3 regions of the Secundilactobacillus paracollinoides genome follow, and region 3 is predicted to be linked to each of the others. Evidence: riboswitches for the same ligand, from Rfam matches in the RefSeq annotation. Region 3 holds a riboswitch; each other region holds the start of a gene.

Region 1 (5,199 bases), 850 kb from region 3:
GATAAACAGCGCGGTCCAGCTCATCCTCGCCCGCGGCCAGCGCAATCGCAGTCGTGGTATCACCCACAACGTTAGTGACGGTCCGAAACATACCTGAGAACCAGTCGATGCCAGCGAATAATGCGATGCTCGACAGGGGAAGCCCCAGCGTTGGTACGATGATCGTTAGCGCCACCAGTCCGCCACCCGGGACCACAACGGTGCCAAGGCAGGAAAGTACGGATAGCAGCACGATTTGAACCAGTGCAATCGGTGTGACGCGGATGCCGTAAAGTTGCGTGAGCATGACGCACACCAAAGACAAATACATCGCAAGCCCGTTGCTGTTGAGTGCCATGCCAAGGGGTAAAACGAGTTGGCTGATTGGTTTGCTGACGCCAAGTTTGGACTGGGCATCACTCATTTCAACCGGCAACGCAACGGCGGAACTTGTGGTGGTAAAGGCCACCATGATCATTTGCGTAAAGCCGTGCACAAGGCCAATCAACGGCACTTTCGCCACCCAACTGATGACGCAGAAGAGCGCAATGAGAAACACTGCGGTTGCCAGACCGTAAATCAGCAGAAAGGTCAGCAGCGGCAGAAAAACTTGGCTGCCATTGTCCGCAACAACGCCTGCGATAAGGGCAGCGATGCCAAGCGGGGCGGCCTTCATGATCAGCATTACTAGCTTAACGGTCAGTTGATTAGTTTGTTTAACCAGCGTCAGAACTTGGCTGAACTTACCGTCTTTGTTGGCTTGACTCAGGACGAGGCCAAACAGGATGGCGAAGATGATCACCTGAATGACGTTGCCCTTAGCGAGGGCGTCAAAGATATTGGTTGGAAAGAAGTTCAGGATGGTTTGACTGATGTTGGTCGGGGTGTTGAGGTGGACGGGGGTCTTGCGCAACTGGTCTAAGTGGACGCTCAGGCCAGGTTTAAAAAGCAGACCAGTGCCTAGTCCAACCAGGGCGGCCAGCAGGGTGGTCATGAGAAACCAGAGCCCAGTTTTGGCACCTAACCGGCCGAGGTCACGCGGGTTCAGACTGCCGAGGGCTTCGATAACAGCACCGAAGATCAGCAGCACGACTGCCATTTGGATGAGTCGTAAGAAAATATCACCCACCACAGTCACGCCGCTGACGTTTTTGCCAAACAACATTCCGGCAATGGCACCCACTAGCATGCCAATGGTGATTTGGGTGGTCAGACTGACTTTGTGCATGCGGGGCCTCCTCAATAGGCTTGCTGGAACAGACTTGCGGTGAGCAGTTTAATGCAAGCAGCTAAATCCTCTGGTGCAGTGTATTCGTTTGGCGCGTGGCTGATGCCGTTGACGCTGGGCACGAAGATCATGGTGGTTGGGGTGACCCGGCTCATGATCTCACTGTCGTGGCCAGCACCCGAGTCCATCACCACGGGATCAAATCCGAGTTGGGTGGCTAACATGCGGTTAGCTGCCAGTAAGGGGGCGGCTAACGGTGCCGGCTTATCGTGCACCCACCTGATGATCGACGCGGTGATGCCGGGCGCTGATGTTTGATTGACGAGGTGGCGCATGGCCGTTTCAAAGGCGCCTAAGACAGTGTCGTCAGCGTGCCGGCAATCAACTGTGAAGACAACCTTACCGGGGATGACGTTTGACGTGTTCGGCGAAACCGTCAGCTGACCCACTGTGAATGTGAGTTGCGACTCTGCCGTTGCTGCGGTCACACGCAACTGTGACATTAAGGTGATGGCAGCCTGTAGTGCATCGTGCCGCTGGTTCATGGGCGTGGTGCCCGCGTGATTGGCCGTGCCGGTTACGGTGATCGTGAAACGACGCTGGCCCACAATGGCGCTGACGAGTCCAATCGTGCGGCCAGTAGTGATCAGACGCGGTCCCTGCTCAATATGCAGTTCGGTAAACGACTTGGGCAGAGCTGGCAGCTGCCGAGTGACGCCAGGGAGTTGCTGCAGCTGGGTTACTGCGGTGATCCTTGCGGTGTCAAATGATGCGCCGCTATCATCGGTCAACCCAGTTATATCAGCAAGCCTGGCGTAGTGTTTGGACCCACTGAATGTGGTCGGAAAACGACTGCCTTCCTCTTCGCTAAATGAGATGGCGCGCAGCGTCTGATGCGGCTGGCCATGACGGTCGCGGAGGGTCAGCAATGCCTGAAGCCCACCCAGAACACCATACAGGCCGTCGAACTGGCCCCCGTGAACAACGGTGTCCATGTGAGAACCCGTCGCGATAGCTGGCGCTGTTGCGCGTCCCGGCAGATCCATGTAGACCGTGCCGTAGTCGTCGACGCTGACGCTCAGGTCTTGCGCCACTGCAAAAGCTATTAAGGCCTTTTGGGCAGCGACCCAGCGAGGTGTGTACACCAACCGATTTTGACCGGTCGTGCCATCGGAAAGGTGAATGATCCGCTGAAACAGGTCAGCGATTGCTGGCTGCATTGCCGTTTCATTGGTCATCATGGTTAGGCCTTCTGACTGACACCGGCCAGTGGTGATGAGGCCACCGCACCGTGTTCGATTACCCGTCCAGGACCCGCGAGGTAGGCTTTTCGACCCGCTTCAACGGCGAGACGAAAGGCTTCTGCCATTAACGGAATATCCTTGGCCGTTGCCATTGAGGTGTTGGCCATGATGGCATCTGCCCCCATTTCCATGGCTTCGGCCGCCTGACTTGGTCGGCCGATACCGGCGTCGATGATAATTGGGACGTTGATCTCGTCGATGAGAATCTGAATCAGGTCCTTGGTTGCGAGGCCTTTATTTGTGCCAATTGGGGCAGCCAATGGCATTACGGTGGCGGCACCAGCATCGACAAGACGACGGGCAGTGTTGAGGTCCGGCAACATGTATGGCATCACGATGAAGCCTTCCTTTGCCAAAACTTCAGTCGCCTTAACGGTTTCTTCGTTGTCCGGCATGAGGTACTTTTTATCCGGAACGACCTCCAGCTTGATGAAGTCGCTGCCGCTGAGTTCGCGGGCAAGACGAGCCGTTCGAATGGCTTCTTCAGCGTTAGACGACCCAGAAGTGTTGGGTAAAATCGTCACGTCCTTCGGGATGAAGTTGAGAATATTCTCCTCGGCTGAGGCGGTCCGACGCAGGGCCATGGTGATGATCTGGGCCTTTGCGTGCGTCACTGCAGCATCAATCAAATCGTAGGAGTATTTACCCGATCCGAGAATGAACCGGGATGAAAAAGTATGGTCCGCAATGGTGAGTAAATCCTGAGTATCAGTTGTCATTTATAAAACTCCTTTGTTAAAGTTCGGTCACGCCTAAAATCAATTGGGTGATCATGTTGGCTTCGTGTCCGGCAGCGACCATGACCCGTGGTGCCATTAATCCCTCTGCCCCCTTTGGATTCACCGTCGCCGGCAATGTAGAGGTTGGGGCGCGGATGTTTCGTGGTCACGGTGTTGGCACTGTGCACGCCGGCCATCCCGGTCCCCATAACGAGGGGGGTATCAGGAAAAACGGCGCTGACAGCATCCAACAGCAGTGCCTTTGCAGCTGGGTTATCAAAGGCTTCGCAGATGATGTCTGCGTCCTTGAATAGGTCGGGCACGTTGTCTCGGGTCACTTCCGTTTGGACGGTATCGATAGTCACAAACGGGTTGAATTCTTGCAGGTTCTGCTTCATTGCCACGACCTTAGGCATGCCCACCTGACTGAGTTTAAACTGTTGCCGGTTGAGGTTGCTGAGTTCAACGCTGTCAAAGTCGATCAGGGTCAGGCGACCGACACCAATTCTGGTGAGGGCGATTGCGATATTAGTGCCAAGACCGCCGCAGCCAGCGATAACAACGTGGGTAGCCGTCAATTTTTCAGTGGAATCCTTGACGTTGCGTTCCTTCATGCCGGCATAGACATCCGAAATGGGCATGCCTTGGATCGTTGGTTCCGTAACTGTTTCTGACATAGTGTCCCTCCTAGCGTCCGCCACCGACAAAGGAAATGAGTTCCACCTTGTCGTTTTCGTTAAGTTGCGTGTCGTCAAACTGTGGTCGGTGAATGATCTCACCGTTCAATTCCACCACCACGTTGTCAATTGGTGCGTCACGGGCAGTTAAAAACGCCGTGATCGACTGGCCGGCAACGTGCTGTTCTTCTGTCCCATTTACAATAACCATCAAAAAAGCCTCCTCTTCAGATACCCGAAGCAGGAGACTGAAACCGCTTACTCAACCGGGTCGTGATGGCGCCGTCCCACAACCAAAAAGCGAGTCCGCTCTTTGATTGAAGGAGCGGGCTCGCCAGTTAAGTCAAGTCAGTTTTAAGTCGCGCTTCCTTCGGTAGTATCAACTACATCAGGTTCGATGGGTATTATCTCAGCCGTTGCCGGCACCCCAGACGAACTTTGCATATTTTGTTTTGCGTCACTAGGTGTGACTTCGCTTATATTTATAACCGACTCGATTTAAAATGTCAACCGAAGACGTTTTTGTTGTTTTTCTTGTTTTTTTGCTCTGATGAAGCAATTTAATTTTGGCGCTCGGTGAGGGTGAGTCTGACTATACAAGCGAGAAATTGTTCGTTAGAATGCGAGTGCAATACTATTTTTGAGTCGGGAGGATGGTTTCATGACCCTAACAAACAGACCGTTATACCTTGTAACTGACCGAACCGGATTAACGGATGACACCTTTTTTGAACGGTTAGAACTTGCTTGCCAGGCTGGGGTTGACCTCGTTCAACTACGGGAGAAGACGTTGGCCAGTGGTGACTATTTCCGATTGGCACAACGCGTCAAGATGATTACTGACCGCTACGACCTGCCATTACTGATCGATGACCGGTTGGACATTGCCCAGGCGGTGGACGCTGCCGGCGTTCACGTTGGTCAAAGTGATCTGCCAGTGGCGGTCGTTCGCCAAATTTTGGGACCGGATAAACTCATCGGTGCCACTACCAAAACGATTGCGCAAGCTGACCGGGCAGTGCGTGAGGGCGCGGATTATCTGGGCGTCGGTGCTATTTTTCCAACGACGACCCACGTTAAGACGGTGCGTACCAGCGTCGATACGTTGGCAGAGATTAAAGCGCGGGTGCCGATTCCAGTCTATGCGATCGGTGGGTTGAAGGCCAGCAATGTGGCGGCAGTTCAGCCCGCTCACGTGGATGGCGTCGCAGTTGTTTCGGCCATTATGCAAGCGGAGGATACGATTGCTGCAACAGAGGCACTGCGGACAGCTGTCCTGAAAGTATTGTGAG
Region 2 (5,199 bases), 160 kb from region 3:
CCAACGATTCTCGGGGTGACGAGTGCGGGCGACTTGTTCATTTTACTGGGCGGCTTTGTGTTGCCGGCGTTACCGTTTGAAAAACTGGTGTTGGCATTGTTAGGGGGTGCTGTCGCGTTGGCACTGCTGACCAACCGGCGAACCCTGAGTCAACCGTATATGCTGATTATTGTTGGGGTGGCGCTGAACTTGACTTTCCAGGGCTTCAATACCCTATTTACACAGGGCATCAGTGTGACCTCTGATACCAGTCTCAACGGCATCACGTGGTCATCAACGCTGATGTTGCTCCTTGTCGGCTGTGTGGGCTTGATCTTGGCGCTGATCCTCTCGCCGTGGGCCAATAATCTAAAATTATCGGATGAACAACTCATGACAGTCGGCATTCCCGTGAAAACAATGCGCGTGGGCTTACTGGCGCTGGTGGCTTTTTTGTCAGCAACAGTGACGTCGGTTTTGGGCACAATTCCGTTTGTCGGCATCATTGTGCCCAACGTGGCGCGAAAACTGGTTGGGCATGATTATCAGACGTTGATTCCATTTTCGTTACTGAGTGGGGCTTGGTTACTCTTGATCTGTGATACGGTTGGTCGGCTGATTATTTTACCGAGTGAACTGCCTGTGGCCACATTAATGACTGTCATTGGTGGCCCATTCCTGATTTGGCTTGTCTTGAAAGGGGGTCTTGGCCGTGGAACTGAAACACGTTAGTTTTGCGTATACTCCGGATCACCCGCTGGTAAAAGACTTCACTGCCCAAGTACCAGAAGGCCAAATTTTGACGATTTTGGGGCCAAATGGCGCGGGTAAGTCGACACTCTTAAACTTATTGGATGGTCAGTTAATGCCTAGTGAGGGCGAAATTTTGCTGGCTGATAAGCCGTCGGCAGATTATAGTTTGAAGGATCGGACCGCTCAGATTGCGGTTGTGAGTCAGCAACACCAAACATACGATGACATGACTGTCCGCGAAATTGTTAAGATCGGCCGACGTCCGTTTCATGGGTTATTGGATACGGTGACGGATGCTGAAGTAGCGCCGTTTTTAGATCAGGTTCAATTAACGGCATACGCTGACCGGGCACTGACTTCACTTTCTGGTGGTCAGCAGCAACGCGTATGGATCGCGATGGCCCTGGCACAGGAACCGAACTATCTGTTGTTAGATGAACCAACGACCTATTTGGACATTCGCTATCAGGGCGAATTGATGGCGTTGATCAAACAACTGCAACAGGATCAGAGCATGACCGTTATCTTGGTGCTGCATGATATCAACCAGGCGTTGCAGGTGAGTGATGCGGTCTGGCTAATTAAAAATGGGGCGCTGGTTCAGGCTGGGACGCCGCAGGATGTGATTAATGAGCAGTTGTTGAGTGATGTGTTTGAGATGACTGTTCGGATTGTGGACCTGCCGGATTACGGGCGGTATGTGATTCAAGTGCCGGAGGTTGTTGGACAGGATTTTGATTAGGACACTTATATATACGAAAAGCGTTCCGAGGATGGTCTTTTTTGACCGGGCTCGGAACGCTTTTTCTTTGGAGGTTTGGGGATTTTTATTTAGGAATAGTGTTTGATGCTTTTTATGCGGAGGGCTTACTTTATTTAGTGAACCTTCCAAGTTTTTTGGAGTGGGTTTTCGTTGATTTAGTGCTTGTTGCTGCGCTGGTTTTGGCAACGTAGCCGAAACGTGTTCCAGGGGGCTGAGGGCTCCTGCGTAAGGCACTTCGACCCAAAAAGTCAGGCCCGGACTTTTCGGGTCAAAGTGCCTTACGCTCCGCCCTCAAAGCGCCCCCTTCCACACTCTTATACTACCAACTAGCCTTCTTAACCCCCGGAATCTGCCCTAAATGCGCATACTTGCGGAAGTTCAATCGTGACATTTCGAACTTTCTCATATAGCCGTGGGGACGGCCGTCTATTCTGTCTCGGTTGTGCAATCGGACTGGACTTGAATCCTTTGGTAACTTAGCTAATGCTTCGTAGTTACCCTCTTTTTTGAGTTGCCGACGGATGTCAGCGTACTTTGCGACTAGTGCTTGTTGCCGTTGGAACTTTGCGATTTTTGATTTCTTTGCCAAATTTTGGCCTCCTAATGATGTAGTGTTTGGGTAATGGTGTTGGTTTTCTCGGCCACCGTGCCGAAACGTGTTCCGCAAGGCTGAGGGCTCCTGCGTAAGTAACTTCCGGCACAAAATCCAAAACCGGGATTTTCTACCGAAAGTTACTTACGCTCCGCCCTCAAAGCGCCTTGCTACACACTCTATAAAATGATCACGAACAATCTACCATATTCAAAAAGAATAACGGTTACGGTTTAGAATTATGCCTGAAAGTCGTTGTTAAAGCAAGTAAATAGCTTACGAATTTGTAAAACGTAACATTTACTATTTACAAAACTGGTTGACTTTGGTAACCTTTAAAACGTAATAATTACTATTTAAAATCATTTGGAGGTTATTGGTATGTTTAAAGGTAGATTAGAACGTAGTTTGGTCGCGATAGCAGCACTGATTGGGGTTGGTGCCGCTTTGACCGGTTGCGGGAAAGCGTCGACTAGTAGTAACGGCCACAAAATCGATGTGGTCACGAGTACTGATTTTTATGGTGGCGCGGCTAAGGCTGTGTTGGGCAACAAGGGGACGGTGCATTCAATCATCAATAAACCATCAGTGGATCCCCACGACTATGAGCCAACACCGGTTGTGGCCAAGCAAGTGCACGCGGCGGATGTGACGGTCGCAAACGGTATCGGCTACGATAGCTGGATGACAAAGCTGACGGCAAATAGTAAAGCGACTAACATCAAGGTCGGCGACGATCTAATGGGTAAAAGAGACGGCGACAATCCGCATATCTGGTATAATCCGGCAACGATGCCGAAGCTAGCAAATCAACTAGTAGCAACCTTTGCGAAGGCGCAGCCAAAGAACAAAGCCTACTTCGAGAAAAACGCGCAGACCTACATTAAATCACTGAAAAATATCCAGACTGAGATCACAACCATCAAACAATTAGCCCAAAAATTGCCGAATAAGCGCGTGTACGTCAGCGAACCGGTCTTCGACTATGCGTTGGAAGCAACTGGTTTTAAGGTCGCAAACAAGTCATTTGAAGAGGCTATTGAAAACGAAAGTGACCCATCGCCAAAGTCTATTGCGGCAATGCAGGCGGGCATTAAACACCACAAGGTTGCCTTCTTTGTCAACAACAGCCAGGTCACCAGCAAGACAACGAAAAATATTATGAACCTGGCAAAGGCCAACCACGTACCGGTGTTACAAGTCACAGAGACATTGCCAGCTGGCAAGAATTACGATCAGTGGATGATGAGTCAGTACCGGCAGTTGACGAAAATTTTGAAGACTGAAGTCGGAAAATAGCGGGATGTCTGTGTCTGGTTAACCAATAGTCATGAAAAATGAGTCCATTCAATTATGACTTGAGAACAACCGGCAGTCACCACGCCATGAGAAGCAATGCTGTTAATAGGCTAGGCACAGTCGAGGGCGGATTTCTCTGCAAACAGTCTTTGATTATATTTCGATAGTTAACAAGTGGAAAAAGTAATTTCAATGTCAGTGGAATGTAGTAATTTGGCACGGCGCTGTGGTGTCGACATCAGTTGGCGACCGTACTTTGGTCGGTTACTGATGTGCGAGACGATGAAGATCCATTCGAGAGCTGCACAGCAGAAATCGAATTAGCTTCATCGCGAGCCACTTCAGCGTCGTGCCAAATTGCGGAATGCAACGGACGTTTAACACCATCATTTTACAGACTTGCACAGAAACAAATAAACCGATAAAATTAAACTAAATTGAAAACGCACTAGGGGTGCCAGAAATGGCTGAGATAGAAGAAATTCTGATCCCTTCGAACCTGTTAAGTTAATTCTTGCGAAGGAAAGTGTCGACATCCATCGGGTAAAATAAGGATCTCTCACTGGTTGCGGTTAACCGTATTCAGTGAGAGATTTTTTGGGTTAAAGCGTCCGATGGCAGTTAAAATGAGGAGGGTTTCACTTGGGTAACACGAAGTTGAGCGGTTTGTTCCTGTTGTGGGCGGGGGCCGCGATTTCCATCGCTGAAATTGTAACGGGGACGCTGGTAGCGCCGCTGGGTTGGCTGGAAGGGCTGACGGCGATTTTGCTGGGGCATTTGATTGGCTGTTTTGTGTTTCTGCTGCCGGTTGGCTATTTGTCGGCTAAGCGAGACCAGACGGCGATTCAAGCAACAGGCTCAGTGTTTGGCAGCGCTGGCGTCGGGTTGTTTTCGATTCTAAATGCGGTTCAACTATTGGGCTGGACGGCGGTGATGATCGTCAACGCACAACAGGCGATGAACGGAATCGCTAAAACGCTATTCCACTACCAGTCTGCGGTGGTGATGTCAGTGATTGTGGCGGTTCTGATCGTTGTTTGGCTGCTGATGGATCACAACTGGCTGTTCAAAATTAACAACGCAATCGTTATTCTGTTAGCCGTTGGCATGCTGCTGATCCTATGGACGATCATTGCCCATAGCGGCGGACACACTGCGTCCAATTTGGCACCCATGAGTTTCGGGTCGGCTGTTGATTTGAGTGTGACCATGGCGCTGTCGTGGCTGCCGCTGATCGGTGACTACACGCAGCATACTGACAAAACGTTTCAGGCCAGTTTGGCCAGTGTCAGCGGCTACTTTGTGGCCAGTTTCGGCATGTTTGCGTTGGGGATGTTCACCGTTATTTTAACCGGTGAATCCAATTTTACAGTGGCTCTGTCGCAAACAAAACTGGGGTTGATTGCGCTGTTTATCATTGTGTTTTCAACGGTCACAACAACATTCATGGACGCCTATTCGGCAGCAACGAACATTGCTAATTTGGTCAAAGCCAAGCGCGTTAATGTGATTACTATCATCGTTACTGTGCTTGGTTTGGTGATTGCGCTGGGCGTTTCTATGGCGTACTACGAAAACTTTCTGTACGCGATTGGGGCCGTTTTTGCGCCGTTGTTTGCGATCCTCTTCGTCAGTGTGTTCTTCATGCACGCACGGCTAGCCGTATGGTTGAACTTTGTTTGGTGGTTAATTGGTGTGGTGGGCTATTCCTGGCTGCAGAAACTGGACTTCTTTTTGGGGACAACGTTCTTCCTGGCGCTTATTTTGGGTGTCGGCGTCTACCTGACTGGTCTGGTGGCTAGGAAATACCCAT
Region 3 (5,199 bases):
AAGTTCGTGTTTATGAGTATAAACACCTTACCGGTAATTGCTTACCGACATTTTAACGGCTGCCACCGAGCCACCAGCTTGAACCGGTGATCAACTACTCAGAGCTCATTCTCGCAAGCGTTGCAGGCCCTCCCTTTCACCTACCGGAGTTCTCTGTGACTGCGCAACTTGGTCTCTTCTCTTCAAAGTTATTAGCGAATTAAAATTTAATGACAAATATAGGCGATAATTTTAATTTTGTCAAGAGTGACGATCAAAACTAGATTTCAGATTCAAATAATCCTGTTACATCGCTTCACTGCGCTAACATTGTGTGGTGAACGAACGATAACCATCTTTCTGGAACCACTCCAGAAAATGAATACCAAAGTGAATTCTTATTTGTGCTCTCCTAAAGCCATCAAATACCAAGTATCGCAAGCGCCATGTTCTGACTGCGGTAATGGCTTCGTCAACTGGTCAAACCCTAATGATTGATAAAGGGTATTCGCGGCAATCATCTGGTGAAACGTTTCGAGATACAGATAGTCATAGTGTGCTTTAGCGTACGCAAAACACTCTGGAATGAGTGACTTTGCCACACCCTGGCGCCGGTAATCGGGCGATACATACAGCTTTTGCAACTCTGCGATACCATCTTCAGGCGCGATCGGTCCCACGCCGCAACCGCCCATCACGTGCTGGTCATCGCTGATAGCAACGTAGTAAGTCGCATTGGGCGTTTTGTCGTACCAAGCACTCAAATGGTCAACGAACGGGTCAAAGTAGGCTGTTCCGGGTAAGTTCAGGTTAAGATCTTCAAGGTCAGTGCGGAGAATCGCTGCCATTTCGGCGTCGTTGTTGGCCGTTATGTTTTGAATTTTCATTGGATCGTCTCACTTTGCTATGGTTTAAAGGCGATTATAGATGGGTTGGTGATGGGTTACAAGGTGGGATTTAGCTTTTTAGTTTTTTGCTAGTGGTGTACATGTCATTAGTTTACTTGTGTTTAGGGCTTTCTTGGCAGCAGTGCCGTAACGCGTTCCACAAACCAAAGACTTGCACAGAAGCGGACTCTGTTACAAAATCCAAGCCCGGGATTTTATAACAGAGTCCGCTTCTGCTCCAGTCTTTAACCGGTTCGTTCCACGCTCATTTTCTCTTTCTTGGCAGCCGTGCCGTAACGCGTTCCACAAGGCAAGGGGCTACTGTGTAACGAACTCGGGCAAAAAAGTCAGGCCCAGACTTTTCTGCCCGAGTTCGTTACACTCCGCCCCTTAACCGCCTTGTTCCACGCTCATTTTCTCTTTCTTGGCAGCCGTGCCATAACGCGTTCCGAAAAACTGAGGGCTACTGCCTAAGCGACTCTGACAAAAATGCCAGGTTCGGGCATTTCTGTCAGAGTCGCTTAGGCGCCGCCCTCAAACCGTTTTTCTCCACGCTCACCACGCCTGTTTATCCATCGCCATCTGCCAAAACGCCAATTCATAGGCACTACTCCGCACAAACGAATCCTGCATCTGCGCGCGCTCCGTGTCATCCGCATTGTCAGCCGTCTTGTTGGTCAACTGGATCATCGTGTTCACACTATCGGTATAGTCGTCGCTGTCATACGTTTCGATCCAACGTTCGTACAGCTCAACGGGTGAGCCGGCCGCTATCAAGCGTTGGCCAATTTCGTTGTACAGCCAGTAGCATGGCAACAATCCCGCAATGGCACGGCCCGGTGTTCCTCGGTCTAATTCTGAGTACATATGGTTCACGTAGTTATAAGCGGTTGGAGCCATCGGTGTGTGGGCGATCTCATCCGGCGTGATGCCCAACCGGTCAAAGAAGCCTTCTCGGACAGCGATTTCGCCGTCCTTGAGACCCTGAGCGCCAGCCATTAGAAAGTCGACGTCTTCTTTGTCCGTTAATTTTTCAGCAATTTTTTCATGGAGCTTGCCAAATTCGTTGAGATAATAGCGGTCCTGAATCAAATAGTAACGGAACACGTCGTTAGGCAGTGAACCGTCGCCAATCTCGTGCACAAATGGGTGGTCAAAGCTCTTTTGCCAGCATGGTTCAGCAGCTGTGTGGATTTGCGTTGTAAAGGTGGTCAATGTGGGTCCTCCTCGTTTTAAAAAAGCGGGCAACAAAATACCGACCAGGAGACAACAGGCTGGTCGGTCGTTTAATCATCATTGATTATCCGTTAACTTTCCTTCGCGAGTGTTGGCTCACAGGTTCAAAGGGTTCGGTAAAAACCGTCTCAGCAAATTGCGCCCCTAGTTAGATTATTGAATTACAAGTTTTAGTATAGCACAGTTTCGTAAAATGAAAGCGATTCATTAATGCAACCTAGCGCAGGAGGTAACCGCCATCAACTGGCAGCATCACGCCGGTGACATAGTCGGAGGCGGCGCTGGCAAGAAAGACCATCGGCCCCATGAGCTGTTCAGGTTTTCCCCAGTCCCCTGATGGAATGTGGGCAGCAATCTCCGGCCCGCGAACGGGATCCTCCTGGAGTGGTTTGGTCATGTCGGTGCTGATATAGCCCGGTGCTAGACCATTCACTTGAATATGGTACGGTGCGAGCGCATCCGCATAGGCTTTAGTCAGCCCCATCACAGCGTGCTTACTGGCGGCGTATGGGAATATCCGTTTGCCCGCGCGGTACGACTGCATCGATCCAATGTTGATGATTTTCCCGTGTTGCTGGTCAGACATTACCTTGGCAGCCGCATGGGACAGGTAGTATAACCCATTGAGATTGACATCAATAACCTTGCGCCAATCCTCATCCTTGAACTCGAGCACGTCGTTGCGCAGTTGGATCCCCGCATTATTAACGAGAATGTCGAGGTGGCCAAATTTTTCAATCACTGCCTGCACAATGGCATCCGCCGCATCTGGATCGGTAATATCCTGTTGCAGAAACGCCACCTGTTGGCCGTTTGCCTCGACCTTTTCCTTGGTCTCGTCCCAACCACGCTGTGAGGCACTGACCACAAAAATATCCGCGCCGTATTCAGATAGCGCAATTGAGTAGAACTGCCCCAGCCCGTGGGCGCCACCTGTGATAAGGGCCACCTTGCCGGCGAGTGAGAAACTATTTTGATCAAACATCCTATCGCTTCCTAACTGCTGACGCGTACGCCAGCTGGATTTAAGTCACGACCATTATACAACGTCAAATGCACACAATGATGTCACTTCAACAGCGTCTCTAGACCGGTCGCAATCAGACCACCGATCAGCGGTCCGCACATCGGTACCCAAGCGTAGCCCCATTCGGCATTCCCCTTATGTGGCACGGGCCAAATGGTATACGCAAACCGTGGTGCCCAATCACGGGCGGGGTTCAGCGCAAAGCCAGTTGTGGTCCCAAGACCGGTACCAACAACCATGATCAATAGCCCAACAATCAGCGGTTTAAGCCCCTGCGTGAAGTTACCAAGGTTCAGCAAAATAAAGACAAACGCAAAGGTGGCAATGATTTCAGACAACAGGTTAAACACCGGTGACTTGATGGCCGGCCGAGTCGCAAAAATGCCCACAGAGTTCCCCGCGGCTTCGTCTGAACTGGCTTTAAAGTGTGGATAGAATTGAATCATGACCAGCGTGGCACCCACGAAGGCCCCGAGAAATTGGCCAAGTAAATACGGCAACACATCGTGCCAGGGAAACAACCCAAAAATGGCATAGGGAATCGTGACTGCGGGATTGAGATGCCCCTGAGAGCCCAGCATGCCAGCTACGTAAACACCCATGGTCACCGCAATCCCCCAGGAAAGACTGGCATACAGCCAATTCGACCCCTTCGCATACGTTTTGTTCAAGTTCATACTGGCACCGGTCCCAGCGCCCAACAAAATCAAGACCATCGTGCCAAAAAATTCACCAATAAACCCGTTCATCAACAACACCCATCTTTCAGTTATGATTAACTCGGTATTAACTGAGCCTATTCTATCATAATAAAAACGGTTCCAGGACAACAAACTGCTAGTTTGAGATATAAAAATGCTATTGTTGGGTCTTATTTGAAGATTTATGACTGGTGTTTATGAAATTCAGACTCCTTAATCGCCATTTGTATATTCTTTTACTGACATTATCGGTTATTTTCAAATGACATTATTGCTTGAATTTGCAAATCATTCTGCAAAGGTACGGCTTGATTGTCGAGCTATACCAATTGTAAAACGTAGTGGTTAGAAATACTGCTTACCTTAGGATACTTATTGAGTCTCACAGTGTTAGTCGAGACTCCCTTCAGTGCAAAGTAATTACTAATAATAGGACTCTCTATGTTAAGTAACACTCTGTTAGAAGTATTGCTATCAGTAAGTTGTTGGCAGTCAAAGGCGGATTCTCTGCGAACTGAGGGTGATTATAATGCGATACTTAGGCAATTGAGACTATGCGCGCTATGTAAGTGGAGTGCCAAATGACGCAATGCAACGAATTCAGCAAGCAAATCAGCTCATTTAACACTGATAACTACCAAGCTCAATAATGAGAAAATAAGAAAATATTCTAATTAATTCAGCTAACTTCCTCGCTTTTTGGGACCGAATCGAGTATAGTACAATTAAACTTTACAAATAATTTCATTAAATTGTTTTAATTCCATGTAAGAACTATGAAAGCGACTGAAAGTAACGCGTTGCATTCCCAGGACAGTATTCCCACTGTCCGCGTGTTGCCAGCTTTCATTCAATTTTTACTTGAAAATATCAATGAACTTTCCCGTCATTGATGGTTTAAAAATAAATCAGAAATGAAATTTGTTTCAGACTTTTGTCGCATGACCTATGCCTTTCAGAAGAATACCAGACCACATTTTGAAGACAGCGCTTTATTCCCTTTCATGCGTTGTTTTCATAACTCGTTTAACTGGATCAGAACACTTGAAAATGTCAAAATTTTCAGGTATACCATTTCAGTCAGTTGAGTTGACAGTCTGTCAATAATACCGTATATTTTCTGGACATAGGAGCGTGATTACATGCAAAATACTAGCCTAGACCAAAGATCAATCAACGCCTTACGTTTTTTGAGCGTTGATATGATTGAAAAGGCCAATTCAGGTCACCCGGGGCTCCCATTAGGCGTTGCCCCAATGGCCTACACATTATGGACAAAACATTTAAACATTAACCCCACTGACCAAAAGTGGGTCAACCGCGACCGGTTTGTGCTTTCAGCCGGCCATGGTTCTGCATTGCTTTACAG

Evidence for each region. Region 3 has a riboswitch for thiamine pyrophosphate ahead of tenA (thiaminase II). Riboswitches for the same ligand answer to the same signal wherever they lie in the genome.
Region 1: it holds a riboswitch for thiamine pyrophosphate, as region 3 does, so the genes downstream of both, thiS (sulfur carrier protein ThiS) here and tenA (thiaminase II) in region 3, are expected to answer to the same signal.
Region 2: it holds a riboswitch for thiamine pyrophosphate, as region 3 does, so the genes downstream of both, cytX (putative hydroxymethylpyrimidine transporter CytX) here and tenA (thiaminase II) in region 3, are expected to answer to the same signal.

The regions. Positions count from the first base shown of each region.
Region 1 is NZ_CP014912.1:656,031-661,229, reverse strand. Features, by position in the region: gene AYR61_RS02690 (dicarboxylate/amino acid:cation symporter) at 1-1,207, opposite strand, end outside; gene AYR61_RS02685 (hydantoinase/carbamoylase family amidase) at 1,219-2,448, opposite strand; gene AYR61_RS02680 (thiazole synthase) at 2,451-3,230, opposite strand; partial or broken gene thiF (sulfur carrier protein ThiS adenylyltransferase ThiF) at 3,247-3,907, opposite strand; gene thiS (sulfur carrier protein ThiS) at 3,918-4,118, opposite strand; TPP riboswitch at 4,255-4,347, opposite strand; gene thiE (thiamine phosphate synthase) at 4,569-5,198, shown strand.
Region 2 is NZ_CP014912.1:1,343,958-1,349,156, forward strand. Features, by position in the region: gene AYR61_RS05675 (FecCD family ABC transporter permease) at 1-711, shown strand, start outside; gene AYR61_RS05680 (ABC transporter ATP-binding protein) at 692-1,474, shown strand; gene rpsN (30S ribosomal protein S14) at 1,815-2,084, opposite strand; gene AYR61_RS05690 (metal ABC transporter solute-binding protein) at 2,469-3,386, shown strand; TPP riboswitch at 3,827-3,928, shown strand; gene cytX (putative hydroxymethylpyrimidine transporter CytX) at 4,029-5,199, shown strand, end outside.
Region 3 is NZ_CP014912.1:1,504,927-1,510,125, reverse strand. Features, by position in the region: gene AYR61_RS06315 (GNAT family N-acetyltransferase) at 378-866, opposite strand; gene tenA (thiaminase II) at 1,422-2,081, opposite strand; TPP riboswitch at 2,163-2,258, opposite strand; gene AYR61_RS06305 (glucose 1-dehydrogenase) at 2,320-3,087, opposite strand; gene AYR61_RS06300 (MIP/aquaporin family protein) at 3,171-3,878, opposite strand; gene tkt (transketolase) at 4,973-5,199, shown strand, end outside.